One region of the Solwaraspora sp. WMMB335 genome, then DNA from elsewhere that is predicted to be linked to it. Evidence: riboswitches for the same ligand, from Rfam matches in the RefSeq annotation. Region 1 holds a riboswitch; each other region holds the start of a gene.
The links. A riboswitch is a leader RNA that binds a small molecule or an ion and turns the genes downstream of it on or off. The one in region 1 is predicted to bind cyclic di-AMP.
Positions count from the first base shown of each region.

Region 2: linked by a shared signal. The riboswitch ahead of ACN27F_RS18635 (NlpC/P60 family protein) and the one ahead of ACN27F_RS09485 (NlpC/P60 family protein) in region 1 are both predicted to bind cyclic di-AMP.
Region 3: linked by a shared signal. The riboswitch ahead of ACN27F_RS28405 (coiled-coil domain-containing protein) and the one ahead of ACN27F_RS09485 (NlpC/P60 family protein) in region 1 are both predicted to bind cyclic di-AMP.
Region 4: linked by a shared signal. The riboswitch ahead of ACN27F_RS21265 (coiled-coil domain-containing protein) and the one ahead of ACN27F_RS09485 (NlpC/P60 family protein) in region 1 are both predicted to bind cyclic di-AMP.

Region 1 covers NZ_JBMHMF010000001.1:2,252,362-2,254,554, reverse strand. The annotation lists gene ACN27F_RS09490 (sigma-70 family RNA polymerase sigma factor) at 1-48, shown strand, start outside; gene ACN27F_RS09485 (NlpC/P60 family protein) at 134-1,093, opposite strand; cyclic di-AMP (ydaO/yuaA leader) riboswitch at 1,104-1,232, opposite strand; gene ACN27F_RS09480 (DUF6232 family protein) at 1,652-2,193, shown strand, end outside.
Region 2 covers NZ_JBMHMF010000001.1:4,327,106-4,329,298, forward strand. The annotation lists gene dcd (dCTP deaminase) at 1-91, shown strand, start outside; gene ACN27F_RS18635 (NlpC/P60 family protein) at 238-1,176, opposite strand; cyclic di-AMP (ydaO/yuaA leader) riboswitch at 1,275-1,417, opposite strand; gene ACN27F_RS18640 (NlpC/P60 family protein) at 1,673-2,193, opposite strand, start outside.
Region 3 covers NZ_JBMHMF010000001.1:6,590,041-6,592,233, forward strand. The annotation lists gene ACN27F_RS28405 (coiled-coil domain-containing protein) at 173-1,297, opposite strand; cyclic di-AMP (ydaO/yuaA leader) riboswitch at 1,310-1,439, opposite strand; gene ACN27F_RS28410 (cation diffusion facilitator family transporter) at 1,608-2,193, opposite strand, start outside.
Region 4 covers NZ_JBMHMF010000001.1:4,908,822-4,911,014, forward strand. The annotation lists gene ACN27F_RS21260 (glycoside hydrolase family 65 protein) at 1-75, shown strand, start outside; gene ACN27F_RS21265 (coiled-coil domain-containing protein) at 119-1,144, opposite strand; cyclic di-AMP (ydaO/yuaA leader) riboswitch at 1,147-1,280, opposite strand; gene ACN27F_RS21270 (potassium channel family protein) at 1,575-2,193, shown strand, end outside.

The DNA of each region.
Region 1 (2,193 bases):
GGCCGGCTCCGCGAGCTGGCCCGGGCCGAAGGTCTGCAGGCCGCCTGAGCCGAGCCCATGATGACGGTGGCCGGCGTCTCCTGCCAGTAGGAGACGCCGGCCACCGGTGTCCCAGGGGACGGCGCAGACGGCGTCAGCGCACCCTGCCGTAGCCGTACGGGGTCATCATGTCCACGCTGGCCAATTCGACGGCGCGACCGAAAGTCGGTGCATGGATCACCTTGCCGCTGCCGACGTACAGCCCGACGTGGTTGAGGTTGCTGTAGAACACCAGGTCACCCGGCTGTAGAGAACCACGGTCGATCTTGGCGACCACGTCCCACTGCATCGCGGCGTTGTGCGGCAGGCTCTTGCCGGCCGCCCGCCAGGCAGCGAGGGTCAAGCCCGAACAGTCGTAGCCGTTGGGACCGTCGGCGGCCCAGACGTACGGCTTGCCGATGGCTCCGTAGGCGAACTCGACCGCCGTGCCGGCGGCGCCGGAGACCGACGGCACAGGTCCGGTGTACGACGAACCGGTCTCGGTCGCGGTGCCGTAGGCCTGCTCCCGCTTGGCCATCAGCTCGTCGATGTCGGCTTCGATCTGCTTCTTACGGTCGGCCAGCTCCTTCACCTGGGCATCCTGCTTCTTGAGCGCCGCCTGCAGCTTCTCCTGCTCAGCCAGGTAGGTCAGCTGGGTGTCGGTGAAGCTGGTGAGCCGCTGCTGCCGGTCGCGGGCCAGGTGGTCCAGGGTGCCCAGCCGGTCGACGAAGCTGCCGGATGTCCCGTCGAGTAGTGCGCTGGCGGTGCTCAGGCCGCCGGATTTGTATGCCGTGATCGCGATCTGCCCGACTTCCGTCTCTGCCCGGGCCAGCTCGGCCTCCAACGGGCCGAGCTGGGAGTTGATCTTCTCGGCTGCCGCCCGGGTCGCCTTGGCCTCCTCACGGAGCCGGTTGTACGACTCGACGACCTTTGCCAACTCGGCCGATTCCTCGTTGATCTGCTGCGTGAGTTCGCTGACGCTGGGCTGGGCGGAGGCCGCGGCGGCGGGTACGACCAAGCCGAGGACCACGCCGGCCAGCGTGAGGGTGCGCAGCAGAATCCGCGCTGATGACAAGAACGCAGAACCCTTCTTCCATCGCCGCCTCCCGGGTTAGCTGACGGATTCGGGCGGGAAGATCGCCCTACCGCGTCGGACGCGGATTCACCCCAGATGCTCGGTGGGTCCCCGAGTCACTGACAGTCGATCACAATTTGATTACTGAACGTAATCTCTGTCGTGAATGATTCGGCGGCACCGGACCGGCGTCACCACTGTCGGTGACTGGCGACCGGACCAGCGGAACCAATTTAGCCGTAACGCTTGTGACCGGAAAGTAGCGTGATCGTGATTAACGACATTGCGACGGGTCGGTGAGACATCTTGGTAACGGAAAGTATCGACTCGAGGTGTTACCGTGATCCAAGACCAAATTGTCGCTTTAGTAAGTTGAGGCAGTTGCTGCCGGCGGGTAACTCTGACAAATTACCCGTAAAGCCTCCAATTGGCGTCCAGGATGCGTCCTGCCGTACGGCATTCTGCTAGGTGGCAGATTGCTCATCTTCCATCGAGTAGCTCGCTGTTTGCACAATGGACCCGCAAGGTCAGCGCCGCACAAGCCCTTCGGAGGCCGCTATGCGTGCTACTCGCCAGACCCCGTCGTTGCGTGGATCCCCGCCGATGCGCGACGCCAGCCGCCCTCGCGGGTGGAACCCCCCGCCGGCGACCGTCCCGGCAACCCCATCGACCTACCCGGCGCCGGCGACGCGCAACAGCCGGGCCGCGACATACGGACAGCAGCCCGTGGCCGGGGCCGCGTCGGTCGGCCGGGGCAACGGTGGATCGGACGGCCTACCGGCGTACTACCGTCAGCCTGGCATCCGCGTCACCCGGGACTGGTTCGTCGTCGCCGGTCAGCGTTACGCCATCCGTGACATCGCGCAGTTGCGTATCGCCCGGGGGGCCCGGGACCGGATCACCGCCCGGGCGGTGGCTCTCGTCGCGGTGATGCTGGCCGGGATCGCGCTGGTGATCGGGTTCACCCGAGGCTTGGACGAGGTCAGCGCCGGTGCCTACCTGGCCCTGTTCGTCGCCGCGTTCGTCCCGGTCGGCCTGGCCTGGCTCGGCGATCGGCTACGGCCCCGCCCGTACGAGCTGTGGGGCCGTCACCAGCAGAC
Region 2 (2,193 bases), 2.1 Mb from region 1:
ATCATCGGTCTACGGCTCGCGCTACCAGGGTCAGCGGGGGCCGACGCCGAGCCGGTCCTGGCAACGGTGGCAGACCTGGCCGACGGGATAGGTCCAAGACGGGATAGGCCGACCAGGTGTAGCGAAAGGCGTCCTCCCAAGCCGGGGGGAGGCATGGGAGGACGCCCTTCAAACGGCCGGTGCCGCCGCACGACGGGGGGATCCGCGGCTAGCGCCAGGCCATGGGGAGGAGTGAAGTTATCCGGGCCGGCCGTAGCTGTGCACGTCCGAACCGATCTTGCGCATCTGCACCGGGGAGCCGGCCTGCGGCGCGTGGACGATCCAGCCGTCCCCGACATACATGCCGACGTGCGACAGCCCGCTGTAGTAGAAGATCAGGTCACCCGGTCGCAGCTCGGACCGGTCGACGTACGCCATCACCTGCCGCTGCCGGGCCGCGTTGTGCGGCAGCGAAACGCCGCCCTGGCGCCAGGCCGCCGAGGTCAGGCCCGAGCAGTCGTAGCTGTTGGGCCCGGCTGATCCCCACACGTACGGCTTGCCGATCTGCGCGCAGGCGAAGGTGACGGCCTTGCCGGCCGCACCACCGGGGTAGGTGGCCGGGCAGGGTGCGGGCCGCAGCGAGCCGAGCGTGTTCGTCGACCCGTACGCCTGCAGCCGCAGTTCCTGCAGCCGGTCCACCTCGGCGTCGATGTCCTTGGCTTTCGCCGCCAACTGTGCTTCGGTCTGGGTCAGCTCCCCGATCAGTTCGTCGAGGGGCGCCTTCTGCGCGGCGTACTTGTCCTTGAGGTCGACGACCGCCTGTACGTCGCGGGCCTGCCTGCGGGCGAACTGGTCGAGCAGTTCCAACTGGTCGGCCAGGTGGGTGGGCTGGCCGCTGACCAGGATCGCGTTGATCGCCGAAGGGCTGCCGCCCTTGTACGACCGTGCGGCGAACTCGCTGACCCGGTCCATCGCCAGATCGATCTGGATCTGCAAGGGCTGAATCTTCTTACCGAGGGCCTCGGCCTGCTTCTTCTTCCCGGCCAGATCCTGACGTACGGCATTGTGCCGTTCGATCGTCGGTTCGAGTTCCGCCCAGACGTCGTCGATCTGGGCTTCGATCTGCGCCACGGTAGGTTGGGCCTGTGCGGGCGATCCGGCCAGCAGCAGTCCGGCGCTGGCAGCAACGGCTACCACCGCCCGAAGAATCTGTTGATGGGTACGCGGCGTTGTGCACCCGTGGTCCCGCTCGGACCATCCGGGGCGCCGCCGAGGGGCGCTCGTAGCCACCGGACTCCTTCTCCCCAGACCGCCTACCGGGTTAGCTGACGGGTTCGGGCGGAAAGGAGACGCCCTACCGCAGCTGATCCTGCGGATTCACCCCGAGTTACCGTGGGTCCCCGGCTCGTGATGTGTGACGATTAGGCGGTGTCGGGTCGAGGTCAACCTGGTTGGCTGACGTCATCTCGACTCGACGATCCCCAAGAGTAGAGAGCGCTGTTCTCCGTACGCAAGCGACGACGATGGACATTTCTTTCCGTAGGCAGATGATTGCTAATCGTGCAGTAGTCGCAGTCGCTCATGCGTTCGAATCGCGGCCTGCAGACCAGCGCCGCAGCACCGGCCTACCGGCATCGTCGACAGCCGCCGAGCACTGATCGATCCACCTCTACAACCAGCTGACCTGCAACAATCACCCGACCCGTTTGAATCCAGCGATCGGCATGTGGTCGATATTCGCCATTTGCACCGGTTGACCGGAGCTCGGCGCGTGCACCATCAGACCATTACCGATGTACACGCCTACGTGATGCAGATCACTGAAGAAGAAAACGAGATCTCCTGGCAGCGCCTCGGCTCGGCTGACCGACCTACCCTGGTTCCACTGCGAACCGGTGTAGTGGGTGAGACCCACCCCCGCACTCGACCAGGCGTACTGGGTAAGCCCTGAACAGTCGAATGCGTTGGGGCCGGTCGCGCCCCAGACGTACGGCTTGCCGATCTGCGCGCACGCGGTCGCGACCGCGGTGGCGGCGGCACCGCCGACCGAGGCCGCCGGGCAAGGGCCGGAGGCGCCCGACCCGCCGGTGTAGCCGGTTGTCTGGTAGGCGTCGGCCCGCATGTCTTCCAAACGATCGATCTCGGCGTTGATCGTCTTGCGCTTCGCGGCGAGTTCCTCGTCCTGCACCTTCTGCTTCGCGATGAGCTCGTCGA
Region 3 (2,193 bases), 4.3 Mb from region 1:
CTGTTTCGAGCGCCGTTGCCCTGCTCGTTGCGACAGCGGTTCCCGCCGCTATCGCCCGGGTCTTCCGCAAACAGTGGAACGATCCATCGACCCGTGGTCCACCGCGGACACGACCCAGCGGCGGACCACGACAGGTCCGTGGTCCGCCGCCGGGGCTCGCGCCCGAGGTGTCTCAGTACACCGACAGGTGCACGTGGTTGGTGTGGTCGCTGGACGGGTCGCCGCCGGCCCCGCTGTACGCCTTCCAGCCACTGCTCGGCAGCCAGATCCGCTTGTACCAGATCACGTAGAGCACACCCAGTTGGTCGGCGTTGTTGATGAAGTAGTTCGCCAGGTTGTCCCCGTAGGTCTTGTCCCCGCCGGTGGCCACCCCGCCGAAGCCGTTGGCCTGGGCGGCGAAGTCGCAGGCCCGGCCCTTGGGATGCTCGCCGGAGCTGCCGTTGCGGAAGCACGACACGTACCGGGTGAACCCTGCCGCCTTGGCCTGGTTGAGCGCGTGCAAGGTCCGCGGGGTGATACAGCCGGAGGTGGTCGGGTCGTCGACACTACAGGACTCCGCCGGCCAGGATCCGTTCGCGTTGCGCGGTGCCGGGGTCGCTGCGGCGCTGCTGGACCCGGAGCTGGAGGATCCGGAGTCGGACGATCCGCTGGTCGACGATCCGCCGGAGCTGGCGGCCGCGGCGCGTTCGGCTTCGGCCTGAGCCTCGGCCTCGGCCTTCTCCTCTGCCGCGATCGCTACCTCGAGGGCTCGTTCCGCCTGATTCTTGCGTTGCTCCATGACGGCCAGCTGGTTGCGCTGTTCGCGAACCTCGTGCTCGATGGCCGCCTTGGACCGGGTGACCTGGTCTCGCGTCTGGTAAAGCCCGCGTAGCTCCTTTTCCTCGTTGGCGGTGACCGCGCTCAGCGCTGCGGCCCGGTCCAGGAAGCCCTCCGGTGAGGTGCTGTTGAGCAACGCGGACACCGGTCCGAGCCGGCCGTTGCGGTACGCCCGGTCGACGATGCGTCCGACGTTGCGGTTGCGCTTGTCGAGGTCTGCCTCCACCTCGGTCAGCTGGTCGGTGAGCTTGCGCTGCCGCTCGGTCGAGTGGTCGAGGGCCGCCTTGGCGTCGAGCCAGCCGCGCGAGGCGGCATCGAGTTCCTTACGTAGGCTGGTGGTGCCGCCTTCGTCGTCGCGACGGTCGGGGGCGTGGGCGGCGAGCGCAGCCCCGGCAGGGCTGCCCAGTGGGGCGCCGGTGACGGCGACCGCCATTGCGGCCAGCGCCGCGAACAGAGCGGCTCGGGTTCTTCTGTGGATCATGGACACGTGCAGGGTTCCTTCCGTCAGCCGCCGACCGGGTTAGCTGACGGGTTCGGGACGGAAGATCCCTACCGCTGGCGCGGATACACCCCAGGTACGTGGTTCCCCGGCTCGCCGCGAGGCGATTAGGCGACGGCCTCCGCGGGCGCCGGAGGGGCGCCGCCCGGACGGAGACCGGGGCTGAGACTACCGGCTGTGTCCGCCGTCGTCCCGACATCGATAGCACTATTATGTCCAGATAAATCAGGTATTTCAGTTGATCGCAGCTATTACTGTCGCGGGAAGGTCACGAAACTTAAGCCTTTGCTAATCACCAGTCTGCCGGTCCACATGGTTCCGCTGGCGCGGCCGGCTCGACCTGCAGCGTCGCGTGTTCGATGCCGAACTCTTCGTGTAGGGCCTGCCGGGCGTCACGCAGCACCGACCCGACCTCGACCGAGGTGGTGACCGCCAGGTGCGCCGACGCCACCTCCTTCCCTGGAGTGAGCGTCCACACGTGCAGGTCGTGCACGTCGCGGACACCGGGCACGGCGGCCAGCCGGGCCCTGACCCGGGGCACGTCCAGATGCGTCGGTGCGGCCTGCACCAGGATTCGCACCGCGGCCTGGGCCAGCCGCCAGGTACGGGGCAGGATGAACACGCCGACACCGACGGCGACCAACGGGTCGGCGTACCACCATCCGGTCGTGGCGATCACCAGCGCCGCGACGATCACCCCGACCGAGCCGAGTAGGTCGCCGAGTACCTCCAGGTAGGCGCCGCGCACATTGATGCTTTCCCGGGCACCGGCGCGCAGCAACGCGAACGCGGCCACGTTGGCCAGCAGTCCGGCGACGGCCACCGCGAGCATCGGCCCGGCGAGTACCGGCTCCGGGGCGGTGAACCGGTGGACCGCC
Region 4 (2,193 bases), 2.7 Mb from region 1:
GCTGCGGCGTCCGGGCCGCCGCCGCAGCAGCCGGCCGGTCGGGCCCCGGTACGTCGGTCGGCCCGCACCGAGTGACCGGGCCGCACACCGGGCCCGGTCCGTACGTCGTCCGAGCCGGTCAGAGCAGGGACAGGTGCACGTGGTTGGTGTGGTCGCTGCTCGGGTCACCGCCGGCTCCGCTGTACGAACTCCAGCCGGTGGCCGGGAACCAGACCTGGCGGTACCAGATGACGTAGAGGATGCCGAGTCGGTCGGCGTTGCGGACCAGGAACGCGGTCAGGTTGTTGCCGTACAGCCGGTCGTCCCCGGTGGCGTCGCCACCGAATCCGTTCTGTTGCGCCGAGAAGTCGCAGGCCCGCCCCTTCGGATGTTCGAACGGTCCACCCGGACGGAAGCACGACACGAAACGGGTGAAGCCAACCCGCTTGGCCTCGTTGAGCGCGTGCATCGTGCGCGGCGTGATGCAGCCGGTGGTGGTGGGGTCGTCGAGGCTGCAGGACTGCGACGGCCAGGAACCGTCCGAATTGCGGGGGGCCTGGCGGGCCACCGGCGAGGTGGCGGAGACGAAGCCGTTGGTGGCGACCGCGCCGACCAGACGCAGCGCCTTCTCCGCCTCCTCCTTCTGCCGCCGCATCACGGTGAGTTGCTGCTCCTCGCGGGCGACCTCGGCGTCGATCGCCGCCTTGGCCCGTTCCGCCTGCTCGCGCGCCTCGTTCAACTCGCGGACCCGCTTGTTGTCGTGCATGGCGATCATGTCGAGGCCCTCGGCCCGTTCCAGCAGGGCGTCCGGGCTGGCGCTGTTGAGTAGCACCATGACCGGGGTTATCCGGCCGAGTCGGTACGAGTTGGAGGCGACTTCGCCGATCTGTGGGCTGAGCGCGGCCAGCCGTTCCTCTACCTTCTCCAGTTCCAGGCTGAGCTGCAGCTGTCGCTTGCGGGACTCCTCGACCGCAGTTCTGGCTTCGACGAAGCCGCGTCCGGTCGACTCGAGGACCTCACTCAGCAGGGGCGGCTCGCCCTCGTCGTCGGGATCGGCCGGCGCGGCGGCGGCCGGTGCGGCCAGCACGACGAACCCGGCGAATAGCGCGGTCACCGTGGCCAGTGCCGCGGCCAGCGGCAACCGCTGGCGCAGGGGTGCGGACATCCTGTTCCTCTCCTTGGCCGCCGACCGAGTTAGCTGACGGGTTCGGGACGGAACGATCCCTACCGCAGTTGCGGATTCACCCCGGTGAACGTGGGTCCCCGGCTCACCCCGCAGGGTGATTGGGCGGCGGTCACCGCCGGCACCGATGGGGCGCCGCCGGGCGGAGACCGCGGGCAAGCTTACCGGATCGGTGATCGGCTTCAACACCTCGCAGGGCGTCGCTGACCAGGAAGAAATCCGTTACCGGGCAACGACATTCGGTGATGTCCACTGTCTGCAGTCGCAGTGACACCGGTGGTTGTCGCAAGGCGATCCGAGGGGCCCGGCCGCAGGACGGCCTGAGAGCATTTAGGGTGCAATTGTCGGTTAATTATTTGGTTGCTGGTGATTGGTGCTCTTGACGATGGACACGGGTGCGGAAGGTGACGGAGTGGCGGACGGCCGCCAACCGGACGACGGGGTGCCGGACGACGGCGTCGTGGTGATCGGTCTCGGTCGATTCGGCGGGCAGGTGGCACTGTCCCTGCTGCGGCTCGGGCATCCGGTGCTCGGCATCGACGAGCATCCCAAGCGGGTACAGCACTGGGCCGAGCGCCTGCCACGGGCGGTGGAGGCCGACTCGACCGACGAGGACAGGCTGAGGCAACTCGGGGTGCCCGGCTTCCGGCGCGCGGTGGTGGGGATCGGCTCGGAGGTCGAGTCGAGCATCCTGACCGTCGTGGCGCTCACCGAGATCGGCATCGAGGAGATCTGGGCGAAGGCGATCACCGCCAAGCACGGTCGGATCCTGGCTGCCGTCGGCGCGCACCACGTGATCTTCCCCGAAGCGGCGATGGGTGAGCGGGTGGCTCACCTGCTGGCCAGCAAGATGCTCGACTTCATCGAGTTCGACGACGGGTTCGCGATCGCCAAGGTGTGCGCTCCGCCGGAGACCGTCGACCGGACCCTTGCCGAATCCCGGCTGCGCCAGCAATACGGCGTCACGGTGGTCGGGATCAAGGAACGGGACGCCGACCTGCGCTACGCCTGCGGACGGACCCGCATCCCGA